Regions from separate parts of the Mycobacterium sp. NGS18 genome, predicted to be linked through region 2. Evidence: riboswitches for the same ligand, from Rfam matches in the RefSeq annotation. Region 2 holds a riboswitch; each other region holds the start of a gene.
What was found. Region 2 has a riboswitch for magnesium ahead of AC5Y31_RS21265 (PPE family protein). Riboswitches for the same ligand answer to the same signal wherever they lie in the genome.

Region 1: linked by a shared signal. The riboswitch ahead of AC5Y31_RS20430 (Rv1535 family protein) and the one ahead of AC5Y31_RS21265 (PPE family protein) in region 2 are both predicted to bind magnesium.
Region 3: linked by a shared signal. The riboswitch ahead of AC5Y31_RS20890 (PE family protein) and the one ahead of AC5Y31_RS21265 (PPE family protein) in region 2 are both predicted to bind magnesium.

Annotation. Positions count from the first base shown of each region.
Region 1 covers NZ_JCALEC010000016.1:2,618-8,315, forward strand. Annotated here, with positions in the region: gene AC5Y31_RS20420 (cation-translocating P-type ATPase) at 1-3,312, shown strand, start outside; gene AC5Y31_RS20425 (hypothetical protein) at 3,309-3,584, shown strand; gene AC5Y31_RS20430 (Rv1535 family protein) at 3,592-3,795, opposite strand; M-box (ykoK) riboswitch at 4,030-4,197, opposite strand; gene AC5Y31_RS20435 (MFS transporter) at 4,299-5,698, opposite strand, start outside.
Region 2 covers NZ_JCALEC010000019.1:39,196-44,893, reverse strand. Annotated here, with positions in the region: gene AC5Y31_RS21280 (PPE family protein) at 1-953, shown strand, start outside; gene AC5Y31_RS21275 (PPE family protein) at 966-2,261, shown strand; gene AC5Y31_RS21270 (PPE family protein) at 2,267-3,571, shown strand; M-box (ykoK) riboswitch at 3,698-3,884, shown strand; gene AC5Y31_RS21265 (PPE family protein) at 4,294-5,499, shown strand; gene AC5Y31_RS21260 (MgtC/SapB family protein) at 5,522-5,698, shown strand, end outside.
Region 3 covers NZ_JCALEC010000018.1:6,334-12,031, forward strand. Annotated here, with positions in the region: partial or broken gene AC5Y31_RS20875 (LLM class F420-dependent oxidoreductase) at 1-396, opposite strand, end outside; gene AC5Y31_RS20880 (SDR family NAD(P)-dependent oxidoreductase) at 509-1,357, shown strand; gene AC5Y31_RS20885 (TetR/AcrR family transcriptional regulator) at 1,338-1,949, shown strand; M-box (ykoK) riboswitch at 2,216-2,388, shown strand; gene AC5Y31_RS20890 (PE family protein) at 2,669-2,968, shown strand; gene AC5Y31_RS20895 (PPE family protein) at 2,983-4,182, shown strand; gene AC5Y31_RS20900 (hypothetical protein) at 4,238-4,900, opposite strand; gene AC5Y31_RS20905 (DUF1906 domain-containing protein) at 4,903-5,640, opposite strand.

The sequences.
Region 1 (5,698 bases), on a different contig from region 2:
CTGGGCGATCCCGAACTCACCCCGGGCTGGCACCGGATCGGTCCGCGCGCCGGCGTGCAGGCGTCATTCCAGCCCGCGCTGCTGCCGCTGGCCGCCGCGGTGGTCACCGAGGCCAGGCGCGCCGACGTCGAGGTGATCTCGGTCGAGGTGGATGCGCTCGGCGAGCTGCGGCCGATCTTCGATGAGATCCGTCCGCTGGACGGCGCATCCATCGATGAGGCGCTGGCGGCTGCGGCGAGGGCCTACCAAGCCGACGGTCACGACGTTGCGGTGCTCTCGACGGCCGCGGTCGACGCGCTCGCCGCGGCCGACGTGGCACTGGGCATGCTGGCGGGGCAGGGCAGCCCGCCGTGGTGCGCCGACGTGTTGCTGACCGACCTGGCCGCGGCGTGGCGGATGCTGCACGCGTTGCCGGCGGCCCGCTCCGCCAGTCGCCGTGGTGTCGAGATCGCCACCGGCGCTTCGACATTGGGTGCGCTGCTGATGCTGCCCGGGGTGCGTGGCCGCGGTCCCGGTCCGGTGACCACCGGCGCCGCGGCCGGCGCGCTTTCCGGTTACTGGCTGGCCCGGCGCGCGGTGGACGCCGCGATGCCGCGGCCGGCCGCGGTGCACGAGTGGCACGCCATGTCGATCGATCAGGTGCGGGCGGTGCTTCCGCCGCCGGACCAGGAGATGCCGACCGAGAGCCACCACGCACCCGCGGCGGCGGCCGCACTGGCGGCCGTCGACCTGGCCCGCCGCGGCGCCCAGCGCACCGCACCGCCGAAACTGTTCTGGCAGTTCGCCCAGGCGGTGCGCAGTGAACTGTCCGACCCGATCACCCCGGTGCTGGCGCTGGGGGCCGCGGCCAGCGCGGTGCTGGGCTCACCGGTCGACGCGATCCTGGTCGGCTCGGTGGTCAGCGGCAACGCGGTGCTGGCCGCCGCGCAGCGACTGGTGGCCGAACGCCGGCTCAACGTCCTGCTCAATGAGCAGGTGGCCCCGGCCCGCAAGGTGATCCTGGGCGCCACGGCCGACGACCGGACCTACTGCGACGTGAACGCCGAAGAACTGCGCCCCGGCGAGCTGATCGAGGTCCGGTCCCACGAGGTGGTGCCCGCCGACGGCCGCCTGATCGACGCCGACGACCTGGAAGTCGACGAGTCCTCGCTGACCGGCGAATCCCTGTCGGTGGTCAAGCAGGTCGAGGCCACCCCCGGCGCGGATCTGGCCGACCGCGAGTGCATGGTCTACGCCGGCACCACCGTCATCACCGGCACGGCGCTGGCGCTGGTGACCGCGGCCGGCGCCGACACCTACAGTCGCCGGGCCGCCGACCTGGTCGCCGGTGAGCAGTCCGCGGTCGGCCTGCAGCACCAGCTGAGCCTGCTGACCAGCAAGGCGTGGCGGATCAGCCTGGCCGGCGGTGCGCTGGTGACCGGGCTGGGCATGCTCCGGCGCACCGGGCTGCGCCAGTCGGTGGCCTCCGGCATCGCGATCGCCGTCGCGGCGATCCCGGAAGGGCTGCCGCTGGTGGCGACCCTCGCCCAGCAGGCGTCGGCGCGCCGATTGACCAAATCCGGTGTGCTGGTGCGGGTTCCACGTTCGGTCGAGGCGCTGGGCCGCGTCGACGTGGTGTGCTTCGACAAGACCGGGACGCTGAGCCAGAACCGGCTGCGGGTGACCGAGGTGAAACCCGCACCGGGCTACTCGCCCGACCAGGTACTGAGGTTCGCGGCGCAGGCCGCGCCGGCGACCAACGGCCGCCAGGTGCACGCCACCGACGCCGCCATCGTCGAGGCCGCGGTAGCCGCAGAGGTGGTCGATCCCGATCGTGGGGAAGTCGCCCACCTGCCGTTCCGGTCCGGCCGCAGTTACTCGGCGTCGGTCGACGGCGCCGAGCTGTCGGTCAAGGGCGCCCCCGAGGTGGTCGGGCCCGCCTGCGGCGGAGACCCGGCGATCCGCCGAACTGTGCTGGAGATGGCCGGCGAAGGCCTGCGGGTGATCGCGGTCGCCCGCCGGCACCTGTCCCCCGAACAGGTGGCCGCCCTCGGCGACGACCCGGATCCCGAGGACATCGCCGAATTCTGCGGTGCCGGACTGACTTTCGTCGGCCTGCTGGGTATCGCCGACACCCCGCGCCCGGAAGCCGCCGATCTGCTGGCCGAGCTGGACCGCCGCGGGATCCCGGTGCGGCTGATCACCGGCGACCACCCGGTCACCGCCACCGCGATCGCCCGGGAGATGGGCCTGGCCGTCAGCGCCGACCAGGTGATCAGCGGCGCCGACTGGGATGCGTTGTCGCGCAAGGGTCAAGAGCAAGCGGTGGCCGAGAAGGTGGTGTTCGCCCGGATGTCACCGGAGAACAAGGTTCAGGTCGTCCAGACCCTGGAGCGCACCGGCAAGGTGTCGGCGATGGTCGGCGACGGCGCCAATGACGCGGCCGCGATCCGGGCGGCCACCGTGGGCCTCGCCGTCGTCGCGCACGGCAGCGAATCGGCGAGCACCGCCGCGGACGTGGTGCTGGTCGGCGGCAGGGTGCATGCGCTGCTGGACGCGCTGGACGAGGGCCGCGAACTGTGGCAGCGGGTGCAGGCAGCGGTGGCGGTGCTGTTGGGCGGCAACGCCGGCGAGGTGGCGTTCGCGATCATCGGCAGTGCGATCACCGGCCGCTCGCCGTTGAACGCCCGCCAGCTGCTGCTGGTGAACATGCTCACCGATGCGCTGCCGGCCACCGCGCTGGCGGTCAGCGAGCTCAGTGACTCCGCCGCGTCGGCGGCTCGCGGGCCGGATCCCGACGCGCTGTGGCGCGCGGTCGCCGTGCGCGGCGTGACCACGGCGTCGTCGGCGGTCGGTGCCTGGGCACTGGCGTCGGTCACCGGGCGACAGCAGCGGGCGTCGACCGTCGCCCTGGTGTCGCTGGTGGCGGCCCAGCTCGGCCAGACGCTGCTGGACTCCCACGACCCGCTGGTGGTGCTCACCGCGGTCGGATCGCTCGGCGCGATGGGAACGTTGATCACCATTCCCGGTGTCAGTCAGCTGCTGGGCTGCACCCCGCTGGGCCCGCTGGGCTGGGCCCAGGCATTGGGTACGGCGACGGTCGCCACCGTCGGTGCGGCCGTGGTACCCAAGCTGGTGTCCGGTTGGCAGGACATCGCGGACAAGCCCAGAGAGTTCATCGTTCCGGGGCCGCGCCGGCCGGACGGCACCGCGGCGTCCAACGGCCACCCCGCGCCGCACCTGCGGCTTGTGCACAATGGGGACACCGGCTCTCGTCGCGGAACGGCCGCGGCCCGATCATCCGGCGACCCGTCGCCACCAGGAGGCTCATGATGGCGGACAAGCCGCGGCGCAGCACATCGCAAAAAGAAGCGGTGGCCCATATCCGCGAGGCGGAGGGCTTCGCGGTCGAGTTGCCGCTGGTCGGAAAGGTGACGGTGCCGCGTCCCGAGCAGTTGGCCTACTACGGGGGGCTGGCGCTGCTGGCCGCCTTCGAGATCATCGACTGGCCGGTTGCCGTTGCGGTGGCCGCCGGCCACATTCTGGCCAACAACCACCGCAGCGACGTGCTCGAGCAACTCGGCGAGGCGTTAGAAGACGTCTAGCGCGACCTCAGTTGTTGACGGTCAGCACCCCGACGCGCCACAGGAGTGCGTACATCTGGTTCAGCGGACCGCTGAGCAGCCGGGTGGCCATGTCGACCACCGGGTCTGAGGCAGGCGCGGCGGGCGCGCTCCGGCGGGCGTCCAGCTTGGTCGGCGTGCTGATGACACGCGGGGCCGGAGCCGTGATGTCGGTGTAAGCGATTGCAACCATGATGATGGCCTCCTAGTCGCGTAACGGTGCTACGCGCCCAGCGAGGAGCTCAGGATTTTTGCTCAGCTGGAGGCGGTATGCGACCGTTCGGATGGGGACGGAACAGACGTCAGATATCGGCTCGGACTATCACCGGAACTCATTCGTCCCTCACCTCCTCTCGGTCGCGGACACGCGCTGGCGTGCCGGTTTTCACCGCATGCTCGTGGAGGCAGCCCCGACGACTGTCGGGAGACCGCACCCCTCTCGTCAGAGCTTTGGCACTGCACGGCGTGTCCATCTCTGGAAGCCACTTGGGCTCAACCCTTAAGCCGGGAGGAGCTGTCCTGACCCGGGGCGTCTTTCGACGTTCGGGGTCAGTGGCCTGTGTCCGTGCAGACGCCTCACCTAACGAGGTGCTTGCGTGGTCCATAGTGCATCACGCGCGAGCCCGGGTCAACTCCCCGAATTTCGGGCGTGTCGGACACACCTGACCTGCCCAAATGCGCTTGTGCCGCGAGCATTCACGCCGCCGCGCGGTCGGACACATTCACCGGCTCGATCGCATACCGCCCCGGCGCCAGCCAGGAGGTCAGCGCGCCGAGCACCATCATCACCGCGGCGGCGGCGAACACCACCTCCAGCCCGGTGTGGAACGGCCCGGAGATGAGCTGGGGGAAGAAGCTCTGCCCGGTCAGCGCCTGGGCGTCGACGCCGGGATGGTTCAGGGCGCCGGAGGGCCCCAACAACTCGGCGATCGGGTTGTAGCCCAGAAACGCCGCGAACAGGCTGCCCACCGGTGGCGTGGCGGCCACCTGGTCGGCCACCGCGGCCGACACGCCCTGCTGCTGCAGCCCGGCGCCCATCGCCGCGGGCAGCGTGTTGGCCAGACCGATCACCATCAGCGAGAAGAAGACGCCGATCGACAGCGACGTGCCGGCGTTGAAGAACGTGGCCCGCACGCCCGACGCCGCCCCGCGCTGATCGGCCGGGACGCTGGACATGACCACGGCGCTGTTGGGCGCGGTGAAGATCCCACCGCCCAGCCCGTTGAGGAACACCAGCGCCGCGAACATCCGATAGTCGAAGTCGACCGGCAGCATGACCAGCGCCACGAACGTCGCCGCCATCAGCACCATGCCGCCGACCGCGAACGGCCGGGCGCCGTGCCGGTCCGACAGCGACCCGGCCACCGGCCCGGCCAACAGGAACCCGGCCGTCATCGGCAGCAGATAGATCCCCGACCACAGCGGGGTGGATTCGAAGCTGTAGCCGTGCAACGGCAACCAGATGCCCTGCAGCCAGATGATCAGCATGAACTGCAGCCCGCCGCGCCCGATCGCCGACATCAGGCCCGCCACGTTGGCCATGCCGAAGGCCGGGATCAAAAACAGCCGCACATCGAGCAGCGGCGCGGCCACCCGCAGTTCGATGACACAGAACAGCACCAGCAGCGCCACCCCCAGCGCCAGCGCGCCCAGCACGGCGGGGCTGGTCCAGCTGGTGGGCGAATTCCCATGCGGCTGAATGCTGTAGGTGATCGCGGTCAGCAGCACGGTCAGGCCCAGTCCCAGCGTCACGGTGCCGGCCCAGTCCAGCTTGGCCGGTGCCCGCTCCCCGAGTTCGTGCAGCGAGCGCACCGACCAGATGGTGCCCAGCACCCCGATCGGCACGCCGGCCCAGAACACCGCCCGCCAATCCCATTCCGAGAGCAGCCCGCCGAGCAGCAGGCCGACGAAGGACCCGGCGACCGCCGCCACCTGGTTGACGCCCAGTGCCATGCCGCGCTGATTAGCCGGGAAGGCATCGGTGAGGATCGCCGACGACGACGCGAACAGCATCGCCCCGCCGACTCCTTGCACCACGCGCCAGCCGATCAGCCACTGCGCGCCGGCGCCCAGGTCGAACGGGTCGATCGACAGTG
Region 2 (5,698 bases):
GGGCTGCCGCCGCCGCCTACGAGTCGGCGTTCGCGGCGACGGTGCCGCCACCGGTGATCGCCGCGAACCGCAGCCTGCTGCTGGCACTGATCGCCACCAATATCCTGGGCCAGAACACCGCGGCGATCGCTGCCACCGAACTGGAATACACCCAGATGTGGGCGCAGGATGCCGGCGCCATGTACGGCTACGCGGGTGCGTCGGCCAGTGCCACCGCGCTGTCCCCGTTCGCCACGCCGCCGCAGACCACCAACCCTGCCGGTCTGCAAGCCCAGACCGCGGCAGCCACCCAGGCGGGGGCCGGCGTCGGTGCCCAGGCGCAGTCGTCGTTGACCCAACTGATCTCGACGGTGCCGCAGGCGCTGCAGAACATGGCGGTATCGGGGGCGGCCCAGGCGGAGCCGACGTCGATCCTTGACTTCCTGGCGGGACCACTCTCGCCGATCTCGCTGTTCGGGATCGGCGGTATCCCTTATCTGTTGGCGATCCAGTGCGTGCTGTTGCCGATGAACGGCGCGAACGTGGTCTCCGCGGTGAACCGGGCGATGGGGCCCAAACCCTGGCTCGAAGAACCGAAGGCGCTTCCCGCCGGAGCGCTGGCCGGAAGCCGATTGGCCGGCGCGCCGGTGGTATCGGCGGGACTGGGCAACGGCGGTTCGATCGGGCGGTTGTCGGTGCCACAAGGCTGGATCGCCCAGACCTCCACCGCGAAGGCCGTCGCCGCGGTCTTCCCCGAGGCTGGACCGCAAGCCGTTGTGGCGGTTGCCGCGGAGGGTGAAAGTGGACTGGCCGGCGACCTGGCTCTGGGGAGCCTGGCCGGACGCGCCATGGCGGTCAGCGGGGGAGCCGCCGGTCGCGACGTGGGCGGGGCGACCGGCCTGGCGGCGGCGAGCAAGCCCAATAAGCCGAGCAAGGCGACCATCATCGTCATCCCACCGTCGGCGGAGGACTGAGCCGTGCTCGGCATGGACTTCGGAGCCCTGCCCCCGGAGCTGAACTCCGCGCGCATGTATGCCGGCCCCGGCACCGGTTCGATGCTGGCCGCGGCCGGCGCCTGGCGGGGACTGGCCGGCGAACTCAACGCGGTGGCCTCGGCCTATCAGACGGTGATCGCCGAGCTCACCGGGCAGAGCTGGTTCGGGCCGGCGTCGCAGTCCATGGCGGCCGCCGCGACGCCCTATGCGAACTGGCTGGGCGCCACCGCAACGGCGGCAGAGCACACCGCGAGCCGAATGATGCTGGCGGTCAGCGATTTCGAGCAGGCGTTCGCCGCGATGGTGGCGCCCGCGGCGATCGCCGCCAACCGCAGCCTGCTGGCGAGCCTGGTTGCCGGCAACGTGGTCGGGCAGAACACGCCAGCGATCGCAGCGACCGAGGCCGAGTACAACCACATGTGGTTACAGGACGCGATGGCGATGTACGGCTACGCGGCGCGCTCGGCGGCCGCGTCGGCGGTGCAGCCGTTCACCGCGCCGCCCCCGGTGACCAAGGGATCGGCCGGACACGGCGCTGGTACCGGCGACCAGCTGACCCAGCTGCTGAACGCCATACCGAAGGCATTGCGCGGGCTCTCCGGCTCCGGAGGTGCCCCGGCCTCTCCGCTCGGAGCGCTGGCCTCGGCGCAGAGCACCGACCCGGTGTCGCAGGCCGCCTCCTACATCGAGACGTTGGCGCGAACGATCCTGCCCGCCAACGACTCCAACATATCGGTGCTCTACGGCATGGGGCAGTATGCGCGCAATCTCAACACCGACCTCGACTTCTCCCAGGCGACCGGCGGCAGGGCCGGGTTCGGTTCCGGTGCACAGGTATCGGGCAGCGCTGAAGCGGCGGCTCCGGCCGGAGGTGCCCGGCCGATGGTGGCCGCGCGCACCGGGAACGCGGGCGTGGTGGGCAAGCTTGCGGTCCCGCCGTCCTGGACCGACGCGGTGCCCGAGGCCACCAGCACCGTAATTGCGGCGCCCACCGCATCGGCGGCCGCCGCGGCCGCACCCGCAGGACGCGGCGCGGGCATGGCTGAGGCCGGTCTGGCCGGTGTGGCCGCCGGGCGCGCCGGCCGGCGCAAACGTGGCGACCGGCCGGACGCGCACGGCGAGCGAATCGTCGGCCGGCTCACCGGAATCAGCGAGGTACGACACTGGCATGTCGAGCCGGGCGAGCTCAAAACCCTGCTGAGTGAGGTGTCCGGGCAGCCCGGTGTGCACGAGATCTACTTCGATACCGGCGAACCGGACACCGGCCCCCCGCCGGGCCGGGAGTGATCGCCATGGATTTCGCAGCACTGCCACCGGAAGTCAATTCCGGGCGACTGTATTCCGGACCGGGATCGGGGCCGATGGTGGCCGCGGCGACGGCGTGGGGCCGCCTGGCCGCCGAAACCGGTTCGACCGCCGAGACCTACCAGTCGGTGCTGGCGGCCCTCAGCGACCAGGCGTGGCTCGGACCGGCCTCGGAGGCGATGGCCGCCGCCGTCACGCCGTACGTGACCTGGCTGCACGCGACCGCGGCACAGGCCGAGCAGACCGCCGCCCGAGCCACCGCGGCCGCAGCCGCTTTCGATCAGGCCTATGCGGCCGTTGCTCCGCCGCCAGTGATCGCGGCGAACCGCAGCGCGCAGGCGACGCTCGTCGCGACGAACGTGCTCGGACAGAACAGCGCGGCGATCGCGACGCTGGACGCCGAATACGCCCAGCTATGGGTGCAGGATGCGCTCGCGATGTATGGCTACGCGGCGCAGTCGGCGGCGGCGGCCGCGCTGGCCCCGTTCACCGAACCGCCGGCCACCACCGACCCCTCCGGCGTGAGCGGGCAGGTGGCCGCGGCCACCGCCGGCAGCGGACACACTCAGCTGTCGCAGTTGATCGCCGCGCTACCGCAGGCGCTGAACGGGCTCGCTTCCGCGCAAGCGGCGCCACCGGCCGCACCGACCCTGTCGCAGCTGGTCTCCTACTTCGAGATCCTGCCGAAGAGCATTGTGCCGTTCAACGACGCGATCAAGACGGTGCTGTACGGCCTGATCCAGTACTCCCGCAATCTCACGATCGACCTCGACATCGCCGCGGCCACCGGCGGCCGGGCCGGGTTCGGTTCCGGCGCAACGATGCTGGCCGCCGAAGCATCCGCACCGCTGCGCTCCGCATCGGTTTCGGCCGGCGCGGGCCGCGCGGGCACGATCGGCAGACTCAGTGTCCCGCCGAACTGGGTGACGACCGCGCCGGTGGCCAAGCTGGCGGCCACCGCCTTGCCGGCTGCCGCGTCGGCGGCGGCGCCGGCCGCCGCAATCCCCACCGGGGTGTTCGGTGACCTGGCGATGGCGAGTCTGGCCGGACAGGCGCTCACCGGCGCCGCACCGCGGAGTCGTCCCGCCGCGGCGATGAACGGCCATGCGCAGAGCCGGCTGGAACGCCTGGTCACCGAGCTGGCCGGCACGACTGAGGTGCAGCACTGGCACGTCGACCCCAGCCGCCTCGACAGCCTGCTCGAGGAACTGGCCGAACAACCCGGGGTGCACGCCGTACACGTCAACCGCGACGGCCAGAACGCCACCGGGCCGGATCGACAACCGGGTTGACGCGGGCGCTAATTCCGCTTCGACGACAAGCGTTTTCGGTGCCGGCGCGGACCGGTGGTCGTGAAGTGATCGACGACGCGCCGTGGCCGATTGACCCTGCCAGCGACCTGGTGCACTATGGTGAGGCAAGCACCTCGTTAGGTGAGGCGTCTGCACGGATACAGGCCACTGACCCCGAACGTCGAAAGACGCCCCGGGTCAGGACAGCTCCTCCCGGATTAAGGGTTGAGCCCAAGTGGCTTCCGGACCTGCATAATTTGCGCAGGTCAGGACACGCCGTGCAGTGCCGAAGCTCTGACGAGAGGGGTGCGGAGCCCGGCTGTCTGGCCGGGCGCATTCACCTCTGTGTGCATACGTGCAGGCACCCGCGCGTGCCCTGGCCGAGAGGAGGTGAGAGCGACATTGAGTCCGAGTGATAGTTCCTATCCGAGATCGATGGTCGTCTCCTTCGCTCTCGGTACCGCTTTCACCCTCTGATTCGCACCGGCGCTGAATTCGTCGACTGGCGTGCCTTCCGTTCGCGGAGAGCGCCAGGCTTCGCCATGTCCTGAAATCGCTTGACAGCTCGGTCTTTCCGCCGAGCAGCGATTCTCCCGACGTGCCCAGCTCCGGCATGTCGCCATGACCGGCTGCCCGCCATCGGGCCATCGACCGTGCCTGCACACCCGCCAAGACCGCCCAGCGATCTGGACAAAAACCACCGATCAAAAAGGAGCAATGCCATGGACTTCGGAGCATTCCCGCCGGAAATCAACTCAGCTCGTATCTACACCGGCCCCGGCTCGGGGCCGATGATGGCCGCCGCGGGGGCCTGGGACAAGATGGCCGCCGAGCTCGCCGCGGCCGAGGCGGCCTACCAGTCGGTCATCAACGGACTCGTCAGCGAGGGTTGGATGGGCCCGGCGTCCAACGCGATGGCCGCCGCGGCGGCGCCCTACGCGGCTTGGATGGGCACCACCACCATTCAGGCGGAACAGGCTGCGGCACAGGCCAAGGCGGCAGCCGCGGCATTCGATGCGGCCTACGCGATGACGGTTCCGCCGCCGCTCATCGTGGCGAACCGCAGCCAGCTCGCGACGTTGGTGGCCACCAACTTTCTGGGCCAGAACGCCGCGGCGATCGCGGCCACCGAGGCCCACTACGGCCAGATGTGGGCCCAGGACGCCGCCGCGATGTACGGCTACGCGGCCGCGTCGGCGGCGGCCACCAAGGTGACACCGTTCAGCTCGCCGCGCGAGGTCGCCGACCCGTCGTCGCAGGGCGCTCAGCAGGCCGCGGTCGCCCAAGCCGCCGGTAACGCGGCGTCGTCGAATGCGCAATCCACACTGTCCCAGGCGATTACGAACACGCCGCAGACGCTGCAGTCCCTTGCCGCGCCGGTGCAGCCGCCCACGCCGCCGGTCACCGGAGGCGAAGGCATCAGTGCGGGCGACCTGGGCAACGCGCTGACCAACCTGATGAGCAGCTCGTTTTCCCCGATGGGTGCGGCCGGGATCTCCAACTTCGCCGCCGACATGGCGGTGGTACGCGGTGCTGCCATCGCCGCGGGTGACCCGCTGGGCTTGGGCGCCATCGACCCGTTCACGCCGATGTTCGGCGGGTTCGGCGGACTCGGCACCGGAATGCACGGCCTGGGTGCCGGGCTGGGCGGCCTGGGCACCGCCTCGGCGACCATGGGCCACGCGTCCACGGTCGGCGCGCTGTCGGTGCCGCCGTCGTGGGCGGCGTCCATCCCGGCTACCGCAGCCCCGGGCAGCGCCGTGGCCGCCACCGGTTGGACGGTTGCCGCGCACGCGCCGGAGGCCGGCGCGGCCGGTATGCCGGGCGTGCCGTTGGCCGGCGCCGGGCAGGGCCGCAACTACGGTTTCGCCGCTCCGCGGTACGGCTTCAAGCCCACCGTGATGGGTCGGCCGGTAGTCGCCGGCTAGGGCCTGTGACAGGGTTTAGCTCATGCAGACGCTGAGCGTCGCCGAGTTCACGCTGCGACTGGCCGTCGGCTTGGGCTGCGGCGCGCTGATCGGGCTGGAACGCCAGTGGCGGGCCAGGATGGCGGGGTTGCGCACCAACGCGCTGGTGGCCGCCGGTGCAACGCTGTTCGTGCTGTACGGCGTCACCGCCGGGGACACC
Region 3 (5,698 bases), on a different contig from region 2:
CTCGCAGCCGAGCAGGTCGAAGTCCTCGCGCAGCGAACCGACCCCCACGCCGAGGGTGAGCCGGCCGCCGCTGATCCGACCCAGGGTCCCGTAGCGCTTGGCGATCTCCAGGGGATGGTGGTAGCCCAGCACCACCACCGACGTCACCAGCCGAATCCGCGATGTTCGCGCGGCCAGAAAAGCCAAGGTGGCCAACGGGTCCCAATAGGTCGCGCCGCGGACGGCGGCCACTTCGACCGGTACGGCGACGTGCTCGGAGCAGGTGAGATGGGCGAACCCCAGTTCATCAGCGGCAGCGGCTATCTCGGCGACGTCCTCGATGCTGCCGCCGGCTTCCCAGTCGGACGCCGTGCCGGGGACCTGGATGACGACCGGTGTGAAGAGGCCGACGCGCATCAACGGGCCCGCGGGGCGTCGTACCGCACTGGTTTCATGCACTTTCCTTGCGCCGCGTGGCTGGGGTAACCTCGGGATAAACTAAAGTGAATTTTAGTTATGGAGGCAGCTGTTGTCCAGCGGTGACCACCCGGACTGGGGGCCGCAGTACGGGCCCTGGGCAGTGATCGCAGGAGGCTCCGAAGGCGTCGGTGCGGAGTTCGCCCTGTTGCTGGCCCGTGCGGGGATCAACCTGGTCCTGATCGCGCGCAAGCCGGCACCGCTGCGCGACACCGCTGATCGCTGCCGGGAGCTCGGCGTGGACGTCCGCGAACTGGCCCTGGATCTGTCGCGGGCCGACAGCGTCGCGCAGATCATTGCGGTCACAGTGGATCTCGAGGTCGGGCTGCTGATCTACAACGCGGGCGCCAACACCCACAGCGCGGAGTTCCTCGACGGCGACCTGGCAGCCTTCCACCAGGTGATCGATCTGAACGTGACGACGCCGCTGGCGCTGATCTATCACTTCGCCGGCTCGATGCGCGCTCGGCGCCGCGGCGGCGTACTGCTGATCGGCTCGCTCACCGGTTATCTGGGCTCGGCGCGGCACACCGTGTACGGCGGCGTGAAAGCGTTCACCCGGATCTATGCCGAGGGCCTGTGGCTGGAACTGCGTCAGTACAACGTGCACGTTCTCGAACTCGTGCTCGGCGTCACCAAGACCCCGGCCATGCAGCGGGTCGGGCTGAACTTCGACATTCCCGGGATGCGGGTGTCCGATCCCGCGGACGTGGCCCGTGAAGGTCTCATGCAGCTCCCCCACGGCCCGGTGCACGTCGTCGCTGCCCACGCCGACAACCCGGCACTACACGCCGGATCGGATCGGGCCGAAGCCGTCCTCACTTCCCACCGGATGATGCAGAAGCTGCTGCGCGGCACGCCGTCTGCGGCGCGAGGCCCCGATGCCCCGGCCCCCGAGTGACCGCGAGCCGGCAACTCCCCGGACAGCCGCGCAGCGGCAGCGCTGCGACCGGATCCTTGCCACCGCTGCCCGGCTCGGTGCCCGCGACGGGCTGGAAGGCGTCCGGATGCAGGACGTGGCGGACCAATCGGCGGTATCGATCACCACGGTCTACCGCTACTACCCGACGAAGCATCATCTGTTCTCGGCACTGCTGCTGCACTACACCCGCGCCGTCAAACCACCCGGGCCGCCCACGAGGTGTCCGGCCGCCGATGTCACCGAACTCATGGCCGGCGTCTGCCGCGGCATGCTGGCCCGGCCGCTGCTGGCCCGGGCGATGATCACCTCGGTCAACGCCCGGCGGGCGGAGTCCGCCGCCAGCGGCGACTTCAACCTGCGCGGCACCATCGTGTCCGTTGCCGGGATCACTGAGCCGACGGCGGAGGACACCCAGCTCGCGCTGCTGGTCGAGCAGTGCGCCTACGGCATCCTGTCGTGGGCGGTGATGGGCGAGACCACACCCGCGCAGGCCGAGGCCGACATGCGCCGCGCCTGCGAGCTGCTGTTGGCGCCCTGGCGGGACGCCCGGCTGCCCGTTACCGGCGCATAGCGCACTGCCACGCCGCGCACAGCGAGTTCTACGCTGACTCAACGGCGCGCCTCTCACAGACAACCCTGCCGTGATGAATGCAGCTGACAGCCAGCGTATTTCGACTGTCACTGCATCGGACCGGCGTCCGCGTCGGCCTCGCGTGACGTTTCTCTGCGAAATGCGCTGACTTCCAGCCGATTTCCGCGTCGCGATCGCGCCGGTGCGACAGGAGCGGCACGCCGGTCGAGTTGACTCCGCCCACCGTTGCTGCCACCATGGCGGCGAACGCACCTCGTTAGGCGAGGCGTCTGTACGGATACAGGCCACTGACCTCCAACGTCGAGAGACGCCCAGGGTCAGGACAGCTCCTCCCGGCTTAAGGGTTGAGCCCAAGTGGCTTCCGGATTCTGGCCGGATACGCCGTGCAGTGCTGAAACTCTGACGAGAGGGGTGCCGCCCGGCTGTTCTGTCGGCCCGGCTCTCCCTGATGTGCACGCCGTGCCGGCATCCCCGTGTGCCCTGGCCGTGAGGAGGTGAGAGCGACATTGAGTCCGAGCGATAGTCCTTATCCGAGTTCGGCGATCACTTCGTTCGAACCCGTTCGCGGCGCCGCTTTCGCTTTCTGAATCGGTTGGCCCCTCCCCCTCCCGCGCTGTCCGCCCACTGGCCTGAGCGCGTCTTCCGCGCGCGAATCTCGCCACGCGGCATTGCAATTCGCGATTCTTAAAGGAGTTTTGATGTCTTTCGTGTCCGCACTTCCCGACGAGCTGACCGCTACAGCGGCCGATCTGCGCGGCATCGGCGACGCCGTGGCCGCGCAGAGCGTGGCTGCCGCCGGCCCGACGACCGGGGTGGTCCCGGCGGCCGCCGACGAGGTCTCTGCCCTGACCGCCGCACAATTCGCCCGACATGCACAGACGTACCAGGCGATCAGCAAGCGTGCCGCAGTGGTGCACGAGATGTTCGTGACCACGCTGCAGCGCAGCGCGCAGTCCTATGCAGCGACCGACGCTGCCAACGTCATCTCGATCTGGTGAAAGGTGTTCTGATGATGGATTACGGAGCAGTTCCCCCGGAAATCAATTCCGCCCGCATGTACGCCGGTCCCGGTGCCGGGCCGCTGCTGTCCGCCGCAGGGGCCTGGAACCTACTGGCTGCGGAATTGCGTTCTGCGGCGATATCTTTCGAATGGGCGGTAGCGAGTCTGGTCAGCCAAGGCTGGTGGGGTCCGTCGGCGTCGGCGATGACTGCGGCCGCCGAGCCCTACATCAGCTGGATGAGCGTCACCGCCGAACAAGCAGAGCAGACCGCGGCACAGGCCTACGCCGCCGCCGACGCCTACGCGTCGGCCTACGCCATGACGGTGCCGCCGCCGGCGATCGCGGACAATCGGGTGATGTTGGCGGCATTGGTCAAGACCAACGCTTTGGGGCAGAACACGCCGGCGATCGCGGCGACCGAAGCCCGCTACGCGCAGATGTGGGCGCAGGACGCCGTCGCGATGTACAGCTACGCCGCCGCTTCAGCCACTGCCACCCAATTGATCCCGTTCGCGGTAGCGCCGGAGACCACCAGTCCGGAAGAGCAGGGCAGTTCGGGCGCCCTGCCCGCCGACACCGGTGCGCACGACCAGGTGCCCGGCGCACTGCGCAGCATGGCGTCGCCGGCCGAGGGCACGAGGCCGACGGACCCGGATTGGCATTGGACGAAGTTCTTCGACGGCCTCTTCGACGGAACCTGGGGCCATGACGACGGCTCGGGCCTGAATATCAACGCGCAGCTGTGGAACACGATCGCCGCAACCGGGATCTTCGACCCGGGCGGGAACCTCGAGGGCTTCGCGGGTCTGGCCACGCTCGGGTTTTTGGCCCGCGGGATGGAGGGCGGCACAGCCGCCCTCACTGGGGGCGGGCTCAGCTCCGCGCCAGGTATGACATTGGCGTCGACCGAGGCCGCCGGCCGCGCTGCCGGAGCTGCGGTCGGCGGCACAGGCTCGACGGTGTCGGCCGGAGTGGGCCGAGCAACCCTGGTCGGATCCTTGTCCGCACCAGCGAACTGGGCGACCGCCGTCCCGGCAGCTGCGCCGACGGCCGGAACGGGCAGTGGCTGGACGGTCGCCCCGGAGAGCAGGGCAATGACCGCCATGCCGCCGCCGATGCCTGGTGGCGGACGTAGCGGCAGCTTCGGGCTCGGCACGCCGCGCTATGGCGTCAAACCCACCGTGATGCCGCGTCCGGTCGTGGTCGGGTAGCTACATCGGAGCGGCTCTGGCGTGCGCAGCGGAGGCGATATGGCCGCCTTGGTCACTATGGCCTGCGTGGCATCGCCAGCGCTGTGCCGAGAATCCAGGCGAACAACAAGCCCGGCATCCCGGTGATCGAAAAACCCTCCAGCGACAGCGGTCCGTCGTCGACGATGAACGCCAGCAGGAGCAGCGGATGCACCACGGCGGCGGCCAGCGCGAGGTGGGCGGTGTACCGCGGCAGCACCCGGTGGGTATACACCGCGACGGCGAATGCCCCCAGCGCCACCACGGTGGGCATTCCCGACATGGCCAGCAGCCCAAAGGCCAGGTCGTAGAGCAGTCCCGCTATCTCCGGGCTGTGGTTCTGCCGATAGAGCAGCAGATCGAACGCGGTGAAGCCGCTCAGCAGCAGCGTCACGCAGCCGACGAAACCGGCGGCGAAGCACAGTGGAAGCATCGAGCGCACCGGAAGGCGGTCACGCAGATACGTCCACACCGCCGCACCGAACACCAGCCAGATCGTCACGCCGACCGTATTGAGCAGCATCGTCACGACCAGTCGATCGTGGTGAACCACGGTCCACTGCGCCACGTCGGTGGCCAGCGTCTGGGTACCCGGGAACGACCAGATCGGATACACCACCAGCGTGAGCGCGGGAACGATGAATCCGACCGTGCCGGACCAGCGCGCCACCCGCGCTACGTCCCAGGGCTTGTCACTCATGATCAGCGAAACCGATCCCACTGGCCGAAGTCGGGTGCCAGGACGTCATCCACGTCGACGTGGATGTCGTCGATCATGAAGCCCGGGTCGGTTGCGGTGACGACTTCTCGCTGGAAGAGCACGGCCGCCGGTTCGCGATCACCGCCCGACCACGCCTTGGTCTGCCATGCCCACCGGTGGCCCGGGCTGGTCGAGTGCCCGATGACACCATCGGCGATCGCCCACCCGAGCTGGCGGGCGCCGCCGTAGATTCCCGTGCGCGCCGCGCCCAACACCGAGTTGATGCCGCGAAACCACTGCACCGCTTGGCCTTTCCATGCCTTGGCGTCGATGTCTTCGTCGACACTGAAGAAGATCGGCGCTGAGTCGGGGCCTCCGGCGGCGTTGTGCAGCCGGAGCGCGGTGCGGGCGTCGGCCACTCCCCCGTCGTAGCCGCCGGTGAAGTCCGACGGGGAGTTCGCCCATCCGGGTTTGCCGTACTGGTAGCAGCTGACGACCTGCAGGCCGGCGGCTCGGAGCCGGTCTGCATAGTCGCGGGTGACCGGCTTGAAATCGAAAGTGGCGCCCGGCCGCAGCTCCGAAACATAGACCAGGGCTCCGGCGAAGCCGGCCGCTTTGATCTGCTCTGGCTGAACCAGCCGGTCGGCGAAGTCGATGAGCTGCACACCTTCGGCCGCCGCTGTCGGGGTGCCGATCATTGCCCCGAGGGAGCCGGGGACGGCCAGTGCCGGCGCGAGCAGCGCGGTGTACCGCAGGACTTCGCGCCGGGAAACCGCTCGCCTCACAGGGGAAGGGTAA